Regions from separate parts of the Pectobacterium quasiaquaticum genome, predicted to be linked through region 2. Evidence: predicted binding sites of a transcription regulator. Region 2 holds the regulator's gene; each other region holds the start of a gene.
What was found. Region 2 encodes Fur, which represses iron uptake genes when iron is present. Its sites were predicted from a motif close to ATAATAATGAGAACNACTATCAA; they were not measured.

Region 1: a site for Fur is predicted at 2,325-2,347, ahead of exbB (tol-pal system-associated acyl-CoA thioesterase). Genes of this name have one in related genera too.
Region 3: a site for Fur is predicted at 2,359-2,381, ahead of IG609_RS19865 (siderophore-interacting protein). Genes of this name have one in related genera too.
Region 4: a site for Fur is predicted at 1,544-1,566, ahead of IG609_RS02525 (isochorismate synthase). Genes of this name have one in related genera too.

What each region holds. Positions count from the first base shown of each region.
Region 1 covers NZ_CP065177.1:435,901-440,653, forward strand. The annotation lists gene IG609_RS02030 (TRAP transporter large permease) at 1-211, opposite strand, end outside; gene IG609_RS02035 (TRAP transporter small permease) at 227-733, opposite strand; gene IG609_RS02040 (TRAP transporter substrate-binding protein) at 797-1,774, opposite strand; gene exbB (tol-pal system-associated acyl-CoA thioesterase) at 2,446-3,456, shown strand; gene exbD (TonB system transport protein ExbD) at 3,460-3,885, shown strand; gene IG609_RS02055 (LacI family DNA-binding transcriptional regulator) at 3,988-4,753, opposite strand, start outside.
Region 2 covers NZ_CP065177.1:3,094,600-3,099,352, reverse strand. The annotation lists gene nagE (N-acetylglucosamine-specific PTS transporter subunit IIBC) at 1-858, shown strand, start outside; gene glnS (glutamine--tRNA ligase) at 1,047-2,705, shown strand; gene fur (ferric iron uptake transcriptional regulator) at 2,768-3,217, opposite strand; gene fldA (flavodoxin FldA) at 3,547-4,074, opposite strand.
Region 3 covers NZ_CP065177.1:4,339,301-4,344,053, reverse strand. The annotation lists gene IG609_RS19875 (23S rRNA (adenine(2030)-N(6))-methyltransferase RlmJ) at 1-712, shown strand, start outside; gene gorA (glutathione-disulfide reductase) at 841-2,193, shown strand; gene IG609_RS19865 (siderophore-interacting protein) at 2,460-3,365, shown strand; gene dsbG (thiol:disulfide interchange protein DsbG) at 3,399-4,154, opposite strand; gene IG609_RS19855 (LysE family translocator) at 4,422-4,753, shown strand, end outside.
Region 4 covers NZ_CP065177.1:531,941-536,693, forward strand. The annotation lists gene IG609_RS02515 (TonB-dependent receptor domain-containing protein) at 1-112, opposite strand, end outside; gene IG609_RS02520 (MFS transporter) at 208-1,470, opposite strand; gene IG609_RS02525 (isochorismate synthase) at 1,802-2,998, shown strand; gene IG609_RS02530 ((2,3-dihydroxybenzoyl)adenylate synthase) at 2,995-4,623, shown strand; gene IG609_RS02535 (isochorismatase) at 4,650-4,753, shown strand, end outside.

The DNA.
Region 1 (4,753 bases), 1.8 Mb from region 2:
CTTCGGCCATAATGGCTCCAGCCAGAATAAAGAACGGGATAGCCAGTAATGAGAACTTATTGACTCCACTGGTGATTTGAATCATCACCGCTTCCAGCGGAATGTCGATCCAAAAGGCACCGATAATGGCACTCAAGCCAACGGAATAGGCGACGGGCACACCAACGGCGAGCAATATCGCTAATGATGCAAGTAAAACAAAGGCATCCATAATACTCGCTCCAGATTAGGCATTGCCCATTATGACCACAGGGCGTTTATCCTGCGGGCCAAAGCAAATGCGTTCGATGATGAATAAAAAAGTGATAAATGAACCTATCGGAAGAGGTAAATAAGTTTGCCCAGCACTTAATAACGGAAATTCGGCAACCTGTTGTTCCCAAAGTTCAAGACAAAGCTGAATGCCGTAATAAAGAATAAATAGTGTTATTAACATCATTAAAAGATCGGCTAGAAAAGCACAGCCTTTTTTCATCGTTTCTGATAAACGATCGGTTAACATCGTGACAGCAATATGCGTACAGGCTCGGTAACTGACGGCAGCACCAACAAAGGTGAACGTCACCATACAAAGAATTGATATGGGTTCTGGCCAGGATATTCCCTCATTCATGATGTAACGAGAGAATATGCCAATTGGAATAATTATAGTCATGATGAGTAAAGCAAGGCCGGATACCCACATAGCAATTTTATAGAGGATATCCATGGCTAAAATATATTTATTTGCCATCTTATTTACCTGATGAAGATAAGAACGGGTAAATGCATCGTGATTTACCCGTATTTTTAGCGGTTATTTCACGTCGGCGACGGCTTTAATCAGATCCTGATATTTGGCACCAAACTGATCGCGTACGGACTGAGTGGCTTTGAAATAATACTCGGTATCAATGTCATGGAATTGAACGCCGCCGGCTTTCATTTTATCCAGAGATTGTTGCGTATATTCCTTCCACAGTACACGCTGTTCCTGCTGCGCTTCTTTCGCCAGCTTCAGGATAAGATCCTGATCTTCTTTGGAGAGTTTGTCCCATTTGGCTTTGGAATACAGGAATAGCTCAGGAATAATGAAGTGACGGCTCCAGGTATAATTTTTCGCTACTGGTAGGTAGTTGTGTGCGACAAACGTTGGTGGGTTATTTTCGGTGCCGTCAATCACGCCGGTTTGCATGCCGCTGAAGACTTCACTGACGCCCATGGCGATTGAGTTAGCCCCCATCGCTTTGAGTGTGGCCAGCGCAACTGGGCTACCCTGTACGCGAATTTTCATGCCTTTGAGGTCTTCTGGTTTCACCACCGGATCTTTGGTGATTAAGTTACGCGTTCCCGCGTCCATCCAGCCCAGGAAAACCAATTTTGATTTACTGCTCTGGGTAATCTTGTCACCAATTTCCTGTCCGATTTGGCCATCCAGCACTTTATGCAGATGATTTTCATCACGGAAAATATAGGGCAGTGTGAAGACTTCTATTTCCGGTAAAATCGCCGCAACAGGCGTCATTGATACGCGAATAATATCAATGGCACCGAGCTGCGCCTGCTCAATCATTTGTTTCTCATCACCCAATACTCCGCCGGGGAAGGTTTTAATTTCCAGTCTGCCATTTGTGGCAGCTTTTAATTTCTCTCCCATTTTCTGAACGGCGACGACATTCGGGTAACCTTCAGGGTGGACATCAGAGGCTTTAATTTGTTGTGCCTGAATCGCGTGGCTCATCAAGAGTGCAGTAGAACCCAGACAAACGCCGATCAATGTTTTCGACAGCTTCATTGAGTTATCTCCAGAGGTGGGGTGATATTATCGGTAATAAAATGGTGATTTAAAAATATAAACCCATGAGAAATAGTATGATGAAGAATGGGTTTAATGATGAGAAAACGACCGCCTATTACGTATTATTGTGGCGTATGTCAGTATTCTCTGCGAGTTAAGCTAACCTATTATACAACTTCGTAGAATGACTCGCGTCACAAAAGAAAAAGCTAATATGAAATGCTGTTTTATATGGATTTAATTTCTATTTGACTTATAGAGATATACATAACTTTTTGTTTTTATTTATCTTATCGTGTGATTATTCATCTGTTTACTTCAACAAACTTATCGCCAGCCATCATGAAATGGTGTAATAACTTAATGTTGATCACAAAAGCCGATCATAAAAATCTTGGCTATCGCACTGTGTTTTAGGGGGAGCCTCTGTCTGATATATTCTTGAACGCTATTCTTCTTGTCGTTCTTATGCCTTTCCTGTCGATGTGCAGGTAATACCCCCAAAAACCCTGTCAGAACGCAAGAAAAAGTGTGTTATCTGGTGTAAATAATAATGAGAACGACTATCAATTCGTTCAGGGTTTGGTATCATTTCAGGCTGCGTTATTGCGGCATTATACCTGCGGGTATGTGCAGGTATTGTACAGAACGAACGGTGGAGGCACAGCGTGAAGACGGCTGTCAGTAATACAACTCAACAGGTGTTATCAACCTGGCAAAAAAAACGTAGCGCGTTCAGCGCATTTTCCCGTAGCGTGCTGGTTATCCTGCTGTGTACGGCGGGACTAAGTGGAAATGCGTTTGCGGCTCCCGCAACGGCGCCGTTGTCGACACAGAATGCAACGTCAGCCGCGCAGCCTGCTGCTGCGTCCCCTTCTGCCCCTGTGACGACCAACGCACAGGCTTCGGCATCAGCACTTGCGCTGCCTGCTAGTGCTGCACCGGGCACCAATAACCTGATGAAAACCGATTTGTCCGTCTGGGGTATGTACCAGCACGCCGATGTCGTGGTGAAGACGGTGATGATCGGTTTGCTGCTGGCCTCAGTGATTACCTGGGCGATCTTCTTCAGTAAAAGCGTTGAGATGGCTGGCGCGAAACGCCGCCTGCGCCGTGAGTATCTGGCGTTGGAAGAGGCGAAAACACTGGAGGACGCGCTGGAAACCGCGGACGCGTTCAAAGCTGGCAGCGTCGCACAGCAACTGCTGGTTGAGGCTCAGAACGAACTGGAGCTTTCCGCACGTTCTGATGACAACAACGGAATTAAAGAGCGCACCGCGTTTCGTCTGGAACGTCGCGTGGCGGCTACAGGGCGTTACATGGGGCGCGGTAACGGCTATCTGGCGACGGTCGGCGCGGTTGCCCCGTTCGTGGGGCTGTTCGGTACGGTATGGGGCATCATGAACAGCTTCATCGGTATCGCACAGACGCAAACCACCAATCTGGCGGTAGTGGCGCCGGGGATCGCAGAAGCTCTGCTGGCAACGGCGATCGGTCTTGTTGCTGCGATTCCTGCGGTGGTCACCTATAACGTCTTTGCTCGTTCGATTGCTGGCTACAAAGCGATGGTCGGCGATGTGGCTGCACAAGTGCTGCTGCTGCAAAGTCGCGATCTCGACGTGGCTGCCAGCAACGATAACCGAGCGTCTTCAGTTACGCATAAACTGCGGGTGGGCTAAGTCATGGCGATGCATTTGAAGGAGGACGTGAGTGATGACGGTGAAATGCATGACATTAACGTCACGCCGTTCATTGACGTCATGCTGGTTCTGCTGATTATCTTCATGGTGGCTGCGCCGTTGGCGACGGTCGACATTCGTGTCGATCTGCCTGCTTCATCGGCAGCACCCCAGCCGCGACCGGAAAAACCGCTCTATCTGACGGTAAAGGCGGATAAGCAAATGTTCCTGGGTGAAGAGGTGGTTAGCGAGCAGTCGCTGGCGCAGGTGCTGGATGCGAAAACCAGTGCTAACAAAGAAACGACCATCTTCTTTCAGGCGGATAAAAGCGTCGATTATGAAACCATCATGAGCGTAATGGATTCACTGCGTAAAGCGGGCTACCTCAAGGTCGGCCTGGTCGGTGCGGAAACCGCTGCCGCTAAATAACGGCAGCGGGTTGTGTTGTAAGAAGGAATGCGGGGTGAACGTTCAAACCGCGTTCCTTTTTTTACGTCTGTAGGTTTACGTCTAGATGATTTGGGCGTTAGCCTACGCCCGCGAATCAGGATGACGCCAGTGAATACGCGTCGGGATATAGCGTCGATCTTCTTCAAGCGGCTGTTGTGCAATCAGGCTGGTCACCATCTCAAAGCTGTTGCGCGCCAGATTTTCACAATCCTGTGCCACGGTATCGATCTTCAGTGGTAAGCAGTCAAACAGATAGTGATCGTCAAAGCAGCACAGTCGAATGCCGCTTTCCATCAGGTTATGCTGGTTCATATAGCGCAGCACGCCTTCCATCAGGCCACAGGCGGCAACAAACAGCGCTTTTGGCGGACGACCCAACGTTGCACATAGCTGAGCAAACATTTCATAACCCGCACTGGGGTGATAGCTGCCGTGAATAATCCACTCCGGCTTGTAGTCGATACCTGCGCGCGTGAGTCCAAGCTGGAAGCCTTCCAGACGGTGGCGAGTCGGGGAGATTCGCGGCTGGCCGCCAAGGAAATAGAATTCATCACGATGCTGGCGGGCGATACGTTCGACCATTTCTGCCGTGGATTCTACCGCTTCGGAAATCACCATTGGCAGCGTGGAATCACCAATCATTCGGTCAAACTGTATGACGGGCAACTGCTGATTAATTTTCTGATATTCGACATCGCTTAACAGGCTGGAAGCGACAATCAGGCCATCGACCTGACGCTGCACCAGACTGTTGACCGCCATCATCTCCTGACTGGCGTTTTCGTCTGTGCAGGCAATCAGCAGTTGTAGCCCCGCTTCACGGCACAGCATTTCCAACTCGCGGGAA
Region 2 (4,753 bases):
CATGCGCTGAATTCCGTGTTCTGGTTTGATGTCGCGGGTATCAACGATATTCCTAACTTCCTGGCCGGCCAACAGTCTATCGATTCTGGTAAAGCCGTCGTGGGGATCACCGGACGTTATCAGGCAGGCTTCTTCCCGATTATGATGTTCGGTTTGCCGGGTGCCGCGCTGGCGATTTATCACTGCGCACGCCCTGAAAACAAAAGCAAAGTGGCTGGGATTATGTTGGCGGCGGCATTTGCCTCCTTCTTTACCGGGATCACCGAGCCGCTGGAATTCTCCTTCATGTTTGTTGCGCCGGTGCTGTATTTCCTGCATGCGCTGCTGACCGGTTTTTCTGTTTTTATCGCGGCCAGCATGCATTGGATTGCCGGCTTTGGTTTCAGTGCGGGTCTGGTCGATATGGTGCTGTCCTCACGTAACCCGCTGGCCACCCAGTGGTACATGCTGCTTGCTCAGGGGCTGGTATTCTTCGCCATTTACTATGTGGTGTTCCGCTTTACCATCACTCGCTTCAATCTGTTAACGCCAGGGCGTGAGCTGGCTGTGAGCGGTAGTGAAGCCGATGGCTATGACGTGAGCACGGCGTCTGCGGGCGCGAAATCAAGTGATACGGCGACGCTGGCGCGGGGCTATTTGCAGGCGCTTGGCGGAAAAGCCAATCTGACGGGCATTGATGCCTGTATCACACGTCTGCGTTTGAACGTGGCTGATTCTTCTCTGGTTGATGATGCACAGGCAAAACGTCTTGGTGCGGCGGGCGTTATTCGTCTGAATAAGCAGAGCGTACAGATTGTGGTAGGTACGCAGGCTGAATCGATAGCGACCGCGCTGAAAGCAGAGTATGACAAGATATAATGACAAGGTGTAATACGACGATGTTGATCGTTTAACGCGGTGTTATACCGATGAAATGGATAGGGCGAGATAGCAATCTCGCCCTTTTTTTTCGTTATGAATAATTAAATGAAACTAACGGTTGTTTCCCAGCGTAGCTTGTTGGATCATTGTCGGTTATACGTCGTTTTAGCATTGAGGAATGAAGAATGAGTGAGGCTGAAGCCCGCCCAACCAACTTTATCCGTCAGATTATTGATGAAGATCTGGCGTCCGGTAAGCATGACCATATTCAGACGCGTTTCCCGCCAGAGCCGAACGGCTATCTGCATATTGGGCATGCAAAGTCTATTTGCCTGAATTTTGGTATCGCGCGTGACTATCAGGGGCAATGCAACCTGCGTTTTGACGATACCAATCCGGTAAAAGAAGACATCGAATACGTTGAGTCGATCAAACGTGACGTCGAGTGGCTGGGTTTTTCATGGAGCGGCGACGTTCGCTATTCTTCTGATTATTTCGATCAACTGCACGCTTATGCGGTTGAGCTGATCGGTAAAGGGCTGGCTTACGTTGATGAACTGACGCCTGAGCAGATTCGCGAATACCGTGGTACGTTGACGGCTCCAGGCAAAAACAGCCCTTATCGCGATCGCACCGTGCAGGAAAACCTGACGCTGTTTGAAAAAATGCGTAACGGTGGTTTTGCGGAAGGTACAGCCTGTCTGCGTGCAAAAATCGATATGGCATCGTCCTTTATCGTGATGCGCGATCCGGTGTTGTATCGCATTAAATTTGCCGATCATCATCAGACGGGCAACAAGTGGTGCATCTACCCGATGTATGACTTCACCCACTGCATTTCCGATGCGCTGGAAGGGATCACGCATTCGCTGTGTACGCTGGAATTCCAGGACAACCGCCGTCTGTATGACTGGGTGCTGGATAACATCACCATTCCTTGCCATCCACGTCAGTACGAGTTCTCCCGCCTCAATCTCGAATACGCGATTATGTCCAAGCGTAAGCTGAATCAACTGGTGGTGGAAAACGTCGTTGAAGGATGGGACGATCCGCGTATGCCGACCATCTCTGGTCTGCGTCGTCGTGGTTACAGCGCAGCCTCTATCCGTGAATTCTGTGCGCGCATCGGCGTAACGAAACAGGATAACAACGTGGAAATGGCCGCGCTTGAGTCCTGTATCCGCGATGATCTGAATGAGAACGCTCCGCGCGCCATGGCGGTGCTGGATCCGGTCAAAGTCGTTGTCGAGAATCTGTCAGCCGAGCACGAAGAGTTTGTCGCGATGCCAAACCATCCGAACAAGCCAGAAATGGGTTCACGTCAGGTCGCATTCAGTCGCGAAGTTTACATCGATCGTGCTGACTTCCGTGAAGAAGCCAACAAGCAGTACAAGCGTCTGGTGCTGGGTAAAGAAGTGCGTCTGCGTAACGCTTATGTGATCAAAGCAGAGCGCATTGAAAAAGACGAGCAGGGCACTATCACCACGATCTACTGTAGCTATGATGCGGAAACGTTGAGCAAAGATCCGGCTGATGGTCGTAAAGTGAAAGGCGTTATCCACTGGGTTTCTGCGGCACACGCGGTACCCGCTGAATTCCGCTTGTACGATCGCCTGTTCAGTGTGGCAAACCCGGGCGCGGCGGAAGACTTCCTGTCGACGATTAATCCAGATTCACTGAAAATTACGCAAGGTTTTGTAGAAGCAAGCCTGGCGCAGGCAGAAGCTGAGAAAGCGTATCAGTTTGAGCGTGAAGGTTATTTCTGTGCTGACCGCGTTTACTCCAGTGCAGAACATCTGGTGTTTAACCGTACGGTTGGGCTACGTGATACCTGGGTAGGCTAAGGCCAGCGGTAAGAAGACAAAAATAAAACCGCCTCGGCGGTTTTATTTTTTATGCGGTCGATTTATCGTGTTGAATCGTGCAGGGTTTCATCCTCTCGGCAATCCCCTTCACTGCAATGCCCATAAAGATACAGACTGTGGTTGGACAGTTTGATGCCGTGTCTTTCTGCGATCTCGCGCTGACGTGCTTCGATAGATTCATCTCGGAATTCAATGACTTTGCCACAGTCGAGGCAAATTAAGTGATCGTGATGATGCTGCTGCGTCAATTCAAAGACGGATTTGCCACCTTCGAAGTTATGACGGGTTACGATACCCGCATCATCAAACTGGTTGAGCACGCGATAGACGGTAGCAAGACCAATCTCTTCGCCCATATCAATCAGTTTTTTATATAAATCTTCCGCACTGACGTGATGGCAGACAGGGTCCTGTAACACTTCCAGTATTTTCAGTCTTGGAAGAGTGACTTTTAGGCCGGCCTTCTTTAATGCGGTATTGTTGTCAGTCATGCGGGTTTAATCCTGTTGCTTACTTATCAATGGAGGCTGCCTAGCCTATGACATCGGTCGGCGCAAAAAATGCAAAAGCGTCTCAATTATAGAACCGCGCATACAAAATGAAAACAAGCGAATGTTAACAATATTGTCCCCATTCACACTATTGGTATACAACGCAATCCGTTGTTGATGAATGAGGAAATGTTGATGCACATACAAAGCCGATGGGATTATTGTACAGGTTTACTGATAGAAGTTAAAAAAATGTATCAATTATTATCAAAGGTTTTATCTATCAATTCTGTTTCGGCTCTGATCGGGATTATCAGAGCCGAAATGGCTTAACCCACCAGTTCTTCCAGGTTCAACTCATCGCTGATCTGTTTCACCCACGTCGTTACGCGTTCGCTGGTCAGTTCAGGCTGACGGTCTTCATCGATAGCCAAGCCGATGAAGTGATTGTCGTCAGCGAGTCCTTTAGAGGCTTCAAAGTAATAGCCGTCTGTTGGCCAGTGGCCGATAATTGTCGCACCGCGAGGCTCAATAATGTCACGGATGGTGCCCATGGCATCACAGAAGTATTCTGCATAGTCTTCCTGATCGCCGCAGCCAAACAGGGCAACCAATTTTCCTGTGAAATCCACTTCTTCCAGCGACGGGAAGAAGTCATCCCAATCGCACTGAGCTTCACCGTAATACCAGGTTGGAATACCCAGCAGCAGAATATCGAAACCTTCGAGGTCTTCTTTGCTGCTTTTGGCGATGTCATGAACATCAGCGACGTTGGTTCCTAACTGCTGTTGAATCGTTTTGGCGATGTTTTCAGTGTTGCCAGTATCACTGCCAAAGAATATTCCGATGAGTGCCATGAATTGAATAACCTCTTGATTCCTAATGGTATGGTGTAATGTTTCACCCACTTATCTGTTAATAATAACAGACACTCACATCGGGAGAAACTCGTATCGGTAAGGATGCGTAAATCAAGAGTGTGTGAAATGCGAGGTAAGTCAGAAAACGAAAACATCGCGACTGATGCAAAATTTCCTATAATGAATAGGGATCATGTTGTCGTCTGAGATTATGTGTACATTCCCTTAATAAATTTATGGTTGTTTATTTATAACGGCGTTTCATTTTTTATGAATGTACTTTTTATTTTATGGTTTGTTTCGGTTGTAATTAAAAGCAGGCTTCTGTTTGTGGATTATAAAACTATGGAATTGAACATGACTATTCGTGGGGAATAAAATGCGTACAAAAGATAATGTTTTTATAGAATTGAAAATCTGGCACATTTCTCGGGAATATTCCCAATGAATGGGAATAAGAATTATAACCATTTGCAACTGAAGTAATGCAAGTCTATAAGGGAGGTATTCTTTTGATGTTAAAGAATAAAGTGAAATTGCATTCAAACTGCCCTGTCGCCTAATAACATGTCCATGCTAACGCCCGCAGGATGCGTGCGGTGAATTATCTCGCAAGCCTATGATTAGATAGCTTATATCTATAAAAATAGGTGGGTTTATTTTCAGTATGAAAATT
Region 3 (4,753 bases), 1.2 Mb from region 2:
TGCTGGCCGCTATCAGCTCAGCGGCGAACACGCCGAGCGCACGGGGGAGTATCTGGATGGCATCGCGAAAATCTGGCAGCGTGATGACATTCCGGCTGAACTCGAACCTTACATGCAGGCCGTGCACACCTATAACCACAATGGGCGGCTGCGCTATTACCCCGGCTCCCCGCTGATTGCCCGCCAACTGCTGCGCGAACAGGACAAGCTCCACCTGACCGAACTTCACCCCAGCGATTTCCCGCTGCTGCGCAATGAATTCCAGAAGGATTCGCGCACCAAAGTGCTGCGTGACGATGGCTATCAGCAGTTGAAATCACAACTGCCGCCGCTTTCCCGTCGGGGATTTGTGCTGATCGATCCACCTTATGAGCTGAAAACGGACTATCAGGCCGTGGTGAAAGGCATTCAGGAAGGGCATAAACGCTTTGGCACAGGCGTATTTGCGCTGTGGTATCCGGTGGTGCTGCGTCAGCACATCAAACGCATGCTGAAAGAGCTTGAAGCTACGGGCATTCGCAACATTCTGCAAATTGAGCTGGCGGTGCTGCCGGACAGCGATCGCTACGGCATGACGGCGTCTGGCATGATTGTGATTAACCCGCCGTGGAAGCTGGCATCTCAGATGAAGAGCGTGCTGCCGTGGCTGCATAGCGTACTGGTACCAGAAGGCACCGGACATACGCTGGTGGAGCAAATCGTACCGGAGTAATGCGCCCCGTTGCGGTGGGTGACCCGGTTGATTTTTCTTATCGCAACCATAGGCATAACCTTTATTCGGCGTATGGCTCTGGCGTTACACTCTAGGCAAATTTTATTCACTTAAGCATGGATACACTGATGACCAAACACTATGACTACCTTGCTATTGGCGGCGGCAGCGGCGGTATCGCGTCTATTAACCGCGCGGCGATGTATGGACAAAAATGTGCGTTGATCGAAGCAAAATATCTGGGTGGCACCTGCGTCAACGTCGGCTGTGTGCCGAAGAAAGTGATGTGGCATGCGGCGCAGATTGCCGAAGCGATCCATCAGTACGGGCCGGATTACGGGTTCGATACCACGGTAAACCAGTTTAACTGGGGCACGCTGGTTAAGAACCGTAGCGCCTATATCGATCGTATCCACCAGTCGTACGATAACGTGCTGGGTAAGAATAAAGTCGATGTCATCCACGGTTTTGCCCGCTTTGTCGATGCGCACACGGTGGAAGTGAACGGCGAGAAAATTACGGCTGACCATATCCTGATCGCGACCGGCGGTCGTCCGGTTCACCCTGCTATTCCCGGTGCGGAATACGGTATCGATTCCGACGGTTTCTTTGAGCTGGATGCGTTGCCGAAGCGTACGGCTATCGTCGGTGCAGGCTATATCGCGGTAGAGATTGCCGGCGTGCTAAACGGACTGGGTTCTGAAACTCACCTGTTTGTGCGTAAACACGCACCGCTGCGCAGCTTCGATCCGCTGATTGTCGACACGCTGGTGGAAGTGATGAACACCGAAGGGCCGACGCTGCATACCGAATCGATCCCGAAAGCGATTGTGAAGAATGCCGATGGCAGCCTGACGCTGGAGCTGGAAAACGGCCAATCACAGACTGTTGATTGCCTGATTTGGGCGATTGGTCGTGAACCCGCGACGGATAACCTGAACTTGAGCGTCACCGGTGTAGCGCTGAACGACAAAGGCTACATTAACGTCGATAAATTCCAGAACACCAACGTTCCTGGCATTTATGCCGTAGGTGATAACACCGGTGCCGTCGAGCTAACGCCGGTTGCTGTCGCGGCGGGGCGTCGTTTGTCCGAACGTCTGTTTAATAACAAGCCGGACGAGCATCTGGATTACAGCAACATCCCGACCGTCGTCTTCAGCCACCCGCCGATTGGCACCGTTGGGCTGACCGAACCGCAGGCGCGTGAGCAGTACGGTGACGATCAGGTGAAAGTCTATAAATCTGCCTTCACCGCGATGTACACCGCCGTTACGCAGCACCGCCAGCCGTGCCGCATGAAGCTGGTCTGCGTGGGTAAAGAAGAAAAAATCGTCGGCATCCACGGCATCGGTTTTGGTATGGACGAAATGCTGCAAGGCTTCGCGGTCGCCGTCAAAATGGGCGCAACCAAGAAAGACTTCGACAACACCGTTGCTATCCACCCGACTGCGTCAGAAGAGTTTGTGACGATGCGGTAATGGCGTAGTAGTAAAGGAAAGCGGGTCTTACTGCTTTTATGAAAAACGAAAATGTGCTGGTTGAATAGTGAACTATTTGGCCGGCATTTTTTATGCCCGCTCAGGACGGCTTCTGGCCGGCGAGATGAAGAAAATGCTGCTTTTATCACGACATTCATCTGAATGGTGATAATGATTATCGTTAGTGTTTTGTTTATGGCAAGTTGCGGTGAATGGGGTTTATCCCGTGAACTGATTTTCCTTACAAAACATACGGTTTTCTCACTATGTCTTTAGCTACCCGTACAACGTCTTCCGCCTATCGGCTGTTCAACTTACGCTTAGAGAGTAAGACGTTACTCTCACCTTCATTCGCTCGCTGCGTGTTCACCGGCCCGGAAGTGCGCCAGATGAAACTGGATGCGCCGGATCAGCGCATCAAGCTGCTGTTCGCCAGTGAAAGCGGGGAGCTGACGCCGATGGCCGTGAGCGATACTTGGTATCAGGACTATCTGGCGCTGCCGCGTGAGCGTCGTCCGATTTTGCGCACCTATACGCTGCGTTCCGTTTCACGCGAGTCACAGCAGGCAACGATCGATTTTGTGCTGCACGGTGATACCGGGCCTGCCTCAAGCTGGGCGGGCCACGCTAAGCCGGGCGATGCGCTACAGATTGTCGCGCCCAATGCAGAGGCTGATGGCGACAGCGGTGGCTATGAATGGGCACCGCATGAGGGCGTTGAGCAGGTGCTGCTGATTGCAGATGAAACGGCGCTGCCAGCGGCAATGGGAATTCTTGAACAGCTGGCTACCCAGACTTCTCCTCCGTCGGTACAGGCTTTTTTTGAAGTGCCGAAAGTGGCTGACTGCGTGACAGCAGGCGACTTCCCGTTTGCGCAGATTCACTGGCTGCCGCGTGAGGAAACGGGCAGCGCAGTATGGGGCGAACGCCTGCTGGCTGCGGTGCAGCAGGACGTGAAGATTCCCGCCAGCGCCTGTACTAACCGTGATGAGAGCGCACAGGAAACGCCGGAAGACGAGCTACTGTGGGAACGGGCAACGGCACATCGCCCGTTTTACGCCTGGGCGGCGGGAGAGTCTTCCGCCATCAAACGGCTGCGCCGCTATCTGCTCGACGAGCGGCACCTCGATAAAGAGACGATCAACTTTATGGCGTATTGGTCGCATCGCTAAGAGAAACGTCAGGAGGGAGATTCCCTCCTGTGCCTATTTCCCCATCATCTCCGCCAGCTGCTGTGCATCCGGCAGCCCGACGACCTGCTGTAGCTCATTCTTATCATTCAGGTAATAGATGGCGGGCGTGACGTTTGCACCCAGTTCATCCATTAGTCGCTGATTATGCTGAATGTTATTCCAGATATCGCGTGATGAGTCCTTGGGGAACGGGGGCACCGTTTTGCCGTTCGACAGCTCATATTCATGCCAGGTTTTAGCCGGATCGCTGGCGGCAAGAATCGCAGCGGCATAACGCCCGCTTTCCGGTTTGATGACGCCAACCAGTAGCGTTTGCAGTTGGACTTTTCCTGCTTTTACCCACGGCTGTGCCTGTTGCCTGAACTGTTTGCAGTACGGGCAGAATGGGTCGGCAAAGACGATGATTTTACGCGGCGCATCCTTCGCCCCTTCGGTAATAAACGGCGCCTGCTGTAATTTCTGCCACATCTCCCGACCGGCAGGCACATACACTTCCTGCTGAATTAGCGCTTCACTCAGATTGTTGCCGTGTTCGTCATACATATAGCCCGAAATGGCATGCTTACCGTCCGGCGTTAAGTAGATGGTCACCCCCACGCCCTGATAGCTACCCAGCCAGCCTTGCACGCCGCCGGGGGCAGTGAACGGTTTGATGATCGTAATACCTTGTTTTTCGATGCTCTTCACCGCATCTGGCAGAGCATCTTGCGCCAGAGAAGGCGCGGAAAGCGTCAATAAAGCGAGCGTGAGGAAGACGCGTTTTATCATGGTGTTGCACCTGTATTGTGAGTCATTGCCTGCCGGATAGCGTAGCGGAAGGCAACCGGCTGGGGGAGTTTATTTACGCTTTTTGAATCTGGGCCTGATGTGAGCTGTCGCTATACGATCTTGGCTGAAGAGATGTGTTGGGTAGGGTCAGGCTCTGTCGTATATTACGCGGAGCTTAATTAGGATTGTTTGTCGGTTGTCTTGCACCATTCTTCTCGCAGAGAAGAATGCGTTTTGTGGTTTTCCCTGCTGGAGTGATGAATTACCGTGACGTTGACCGAATCGCTGATTGCTTTTACGTTTGCCGCGACGATATTAACCCTGACGCCGGGTTTGGACACGGCATTGATTTTACGCACCGCGACCGTTGAAGGCAGTAAGAAAGCCTTCCATGCGGCGTTTGGTATTCAAGTCGGCTGCCTGATTTGGGGCGCGATGGTGGCGTTTGGTCTGGGAACGCTGATTGCGGCGTCGGAACTGGCCTATAACATCCTGAAATGGTGCGGTGCGGCGTATCTCTGTTGGCTGGGTTTGCAAATGATCCTGAAACCCAGAACCGAGCTGGTGATGGCGGCGTCACAAGACGCACCGAAGCAGCA
Region 4 (4,753 bases), 1.9 Mb from region 2:
CCGCCTGTGCGAGTGCAGGCAGTGCCAGTAACCCCGTCACCAGCAGGGCGTTATACACCTTGCTGTGTGGGAAATGATGATGTGAAAAACGACTTTCTGGTTTTAGCTGCATGTCAAAGACCCCATCAAAGAGTGGAAAAATATCCCCGTAAATAACGTGTTGTATTACCTATCTTGCCGACCCACTCGCGGTGTGAATCGATCGATTCATTGCTCTAAAGCCCGCGCGGATTGGCGTTGAGCCATCTTTCGGCTGCGTTCAGCCAACTGCGGAATTAAGCGCAGGGTCAGCAGCATGGCGGCCAGCGCAAATACGGTGCTGGCGATGGCGAGCTGTGAGAATCCATCAATTTTTCCCTCAACGGAGGTGCTCAGATAAGCGGCAGAAGCGACGCTGGCAAGCCCGGATGCCACGTTGGCTGCGGTTCCCTGATAGGACATGAACGCGGCGCGCTGATGCGGCAGCGGAATACCGGCGGTAATTGCCAGCGTGCTGCTGGATCGGGCTGCGCTGAGCGCCATGAACAGGGTGAACACCAGATACAGGGAAAGTGAAAAAGGCAAAACGAAACCGCAGAGAATCACAACGGCCAGCAGCAGCGTTGTGACTACAATCGTTCGGCTGGCATATCCCCGATCCAACAGATTGCCGCACAGCTGCATGGTCACCATGCTTGCCAGCCCGCCGCAGAGATAGAGCAGGGAAATATCATCCCGCGGGAAGGCCAGATTGAACTGGAAGTAGTTGGAAAAGTGGGGAATCAGCAGGAAATGACCGAACATTTGCAGCGAAATTACCGTCAGCCCCAGCAGGAAAAGGGGGGATGCTAACAGGTCATGTAATACCGACGTGGGTGCCGTCGTGGGGGAATTACCTTGCTGAACCCGATGCGTCGGCGGCATGGAAGGAAAGAGCCACAGCACCAACAACACCAGCAACAGGCCACCGAGGCCGAAAGTATAAAACGGCGCTTGCCAGTTAATACGGTGAGCCAACTCCAACGACAGCGGCATGATGACAATCGCCGCGAGCGAAAAGCTCATGCCGACATAGGCAAGCTGCTTTCCGCGCTCGTTGGCCGGCACAATATCAACAACCGCAGCCATCAAGACACCGGATGCCGGCCCGGCAACGCAGCCCGCCAGAATAAACAGCAGCAAAAGATCGGTTTGGCTGGTGGAAAACATGCAGGCTGCCGTCAGGCCAAAGCGTAGCGTCAGCAGCACGATCAGAGCATGTTTACGGTTAAATCTGTCCAGATAGGGAGCGGCGAGGAAGCCGACGATGGCGGAGGCAAACGTTGCACCGCCGCTAATGTAGCCGATGTTCTTGGCATCCATAGACAGGGCGCTGACGAAATCGGGGCCTAGCGGCATCACCATCATCAGGCTACCGAGAGAAAGCATGTTAATGAGCAGCGCCAGATGCACAACGGATCGGGTGTGCGGGCGGTACATGCTTTCATCCATGACAGGCTCACATTTAGACATAATTAGTAAAATATTTGCGCAGTCTAGCGCAGCTTAATTTTTCTGACAATGAATGATAAGTATTTTCATTATCATCTGTGATGTGGGTTTTATAATCAATACATTCCTGTTGCTAACCATTATCCATTATGAAACATGCACAAAAAAATTGATTAACATCAATATAACCCCTAATTAATGGGTGTGAATAACCATTCTGTGGAAGGATTGACCGAACACGTTACTTCAGTGTAATTTAACTGCGCTTAATATAAATGATAATGATTTTAATAATCATTGGTATTTAATTTGCGAGCGCAGGAGCTGTCTTGTGGATACACTGATTACAAAAACTGAAGCATTTAGCGGGTTAACCTATTCGGAACAAACCGCTTTTTTATATGCATCGGAACACCGAAGCCTGTCTACTTCAGGCTTATTTGAACGTATTTCGTCCCCTGTTTGTGTTCCTGGCTCGCACGATGACAGGCTTAGCCCTGCAATCGCGCAGGCATTCCAGCGAGCGCGTCAGGCAGGGCAGTCGCTGCCTATTGTTGTGGGAGCGATTCCCTTTGATACCACGCAACCGTCTTGTCTCTATATCCCTGATAGTTATAACGTTACGACGAAATCTGAACTCGTCAGCCGTGCCCGTAAGCACACGGCTGCGGGCCCTACCGCGCTAACGTTAAACAGCGTCCCAGACGAATGTCAGTTCAAGTCCATCGTGGCAGAGGCCGTTGAGCGGTTCCGCCGTGGTGAACTGAGCAAAGCGGTGCTGTCACGCGTTTTGGACATTGAGCTGACGAGCCCCGTTAAGGCGCAAACGATCCTCAATAACCTGATGGTGCAGAACGCGGGTGGATACCATTTCTCACTGCCGCTGCCGGATGGTTCGGTATTGCTGGGCGCGAGCCCGGAACTGCTGGTGCGCAAGCAGGGGAACGTCATTGTCTCTAATCCGCTGGCGGGATCGGCGCGACGGATGAACGATGAACATCTGGATTATCTGAACAGCCAGCGTCTGCTGAAATCGGGTAAAGACAAGCATGAGCATAAGCTGGTGGTGGACGACATCCGCCAACGCCTGATGCCGCTATGCTCGTCGTTAACGATTCCATCGGCTCCTTCGTTGATGCACACCGCCTCCATGTGGCACCTGTCTACCGCTATCCGCGGTGAACTGGCGAACCCGGAGATGACGGCGCTTCAGGTCGCCTGCCAGCTCCATCCTACCCCCGCACTGTGCGGCTTCCCCACGCAGGAAGCGCGTCAGCTGATTGCCGAGCTGGAGCCGCACGATCGCGGCGTATTCAGCGGTATCGTCGGCTGGTGTGATGCCAACGGCGATGGTGAATGGGCGATAGCGATTCGCTGCGGCACCATCAAACACAACAAAGTCCGCCTGTTTGCCGGTGCGGGCATTGTTGAGGCGTCCGTCCCCGAGGACGAATGGGCTGAAACCGCCGCTAAATTAAACACGATGCTGAATGCGTTTGGGCTTAACTCAGGTGTGGATGGACTATGAGCATTGAATTTACGCCCTGGCCAGAGGAACTGGCACAGCGTTATCGCGACAAGGGGTACTGGGTTGGCCTGCCGCTAACGGATGCCTGGGAACGTCATCTGGCGACGCAACCTGATGCCGTTGCGGTAGTGTGCGGCGAGCGCCAGTGGAGCTATCGGGAGCTGGATCGACAGTCTTCCGCACTGGCATCACGCCTGACGGAAAGCGGCCTGCGCTGTGGCGACACCGCGCTGGTGCAGTTGCCGAACGTGGCCGAATTCTACCTGACCTTTTTTGCGTTGCTGAAAATGGGCGTTGCGCCTGTTAACGCACTGTTCAGCCATAACAAGCTGGAGCTGCTGTCGTACGCCACGCAGATCGAACCACGTTTGCTGATCGCCTCGGCTGAACATTCGCTGTTTGGCAACGGTGAATTTCTGGATCGGCTACAGACGCAGGTTCCCCGCCTGCAAACGGTGGTGATGCTCGGCGACAGCCCGCTGGGGCACAGTCTGACGGACTGGCTGCAACCGTACGCGTCGACCAGTCAGTATCAGCCTTCTGCATCGGGGCAGGTCGCTTTCTTCCAGCTTTCTGGCGGCAGTACCGGTACGCCGAAGCTGATTCCCCGTACCCATGACGATTATTACTACAGCGTGCGCCGCAGCGTGGAAATTTGTGAGCTGACGCCACAAACCCGCTATCTGTGCGCGTTGCCTGCTCCACATAACTTCCCGTTAAGTTCGCCCGGTTCGCTTGGGGTGTTCTACGCTGGTGGACGGGTCGTGCTGGCGCCCGATCCGGGGGCGATGACTTGTTTCCCGCTGATCGAACGCCATCAGATCGATATGACCTCGCTGGTGCCGCCCGCTGCCGCGTTGTGGATCCAGGCGGCCGAACAGTTTGGTGGCGCGCTGCGTAGCCTGAAGATCTTGCAGGTGGGGGGGGCAAAGCTGAGCGAAACCGTCGCCCGTCGTATTCCGGCGGTATTGGGCTGTCAGCTACAGCAGGTGCTCGGCATGGCGGAAGGGCTGGTGAATTACACCCGACTGGACGACAGCGACGAGCACACTTTCACGACGCAAGGCTATCCGATGAGTCCGGATGATGAAGTGAAAGTGTTGGATATCGACGGCAATCCGGTGCCGAGAGGCGAAGCGGGGCTGCTGGCGACGCGCGGCCCGTATACCTTCCGCGGCTATTACCGCAGTCCGGAACACAACGCCCGCGCCTTCGACAGCGAAGGCTTCTACCACTCGGGCGATGTGGTGCAGATGACCGAAGAGGGCTATTTGCGCGTGGTCGGGCGGGAGAAAGATCAGATTAACCGAGGTGGTGAAAAGATTGCCGCGGAAGAGATCGAAAACCTGCTGCTCAAGCATGACGGCATCCTCCATGCCGCGCTGGTGTCAATGCCCGATCCGATCATGGGCGAAAAGAGCTGCGCTTTTCTGGTGGTCAGCGATCCCGCGCTGAAAGCCATCACGTTAAGAAAATATCTTCGCAATCAGGGTATTGCTGAATTCAAACTGCCGGACCGCTTCGAGATGATCGACACTTTGCCCGTTACGCCGGTCGGCAAGATTGATAAGAAATCACTCCGTCAGCGCATCCAGACCCAACTTAGCACTCAAAACCGAACTTAGTATTCAAAACAAATAAGGATTTTGTGATGGCAATCCCTTCTATTGCGTCTTATCCCCTGCCGCGCGCACAGGATTTCCCTGAGAACAAGGTTTCTTGGGCGTTTGAACCTGAGCGCGCGGTGCTGCTGAT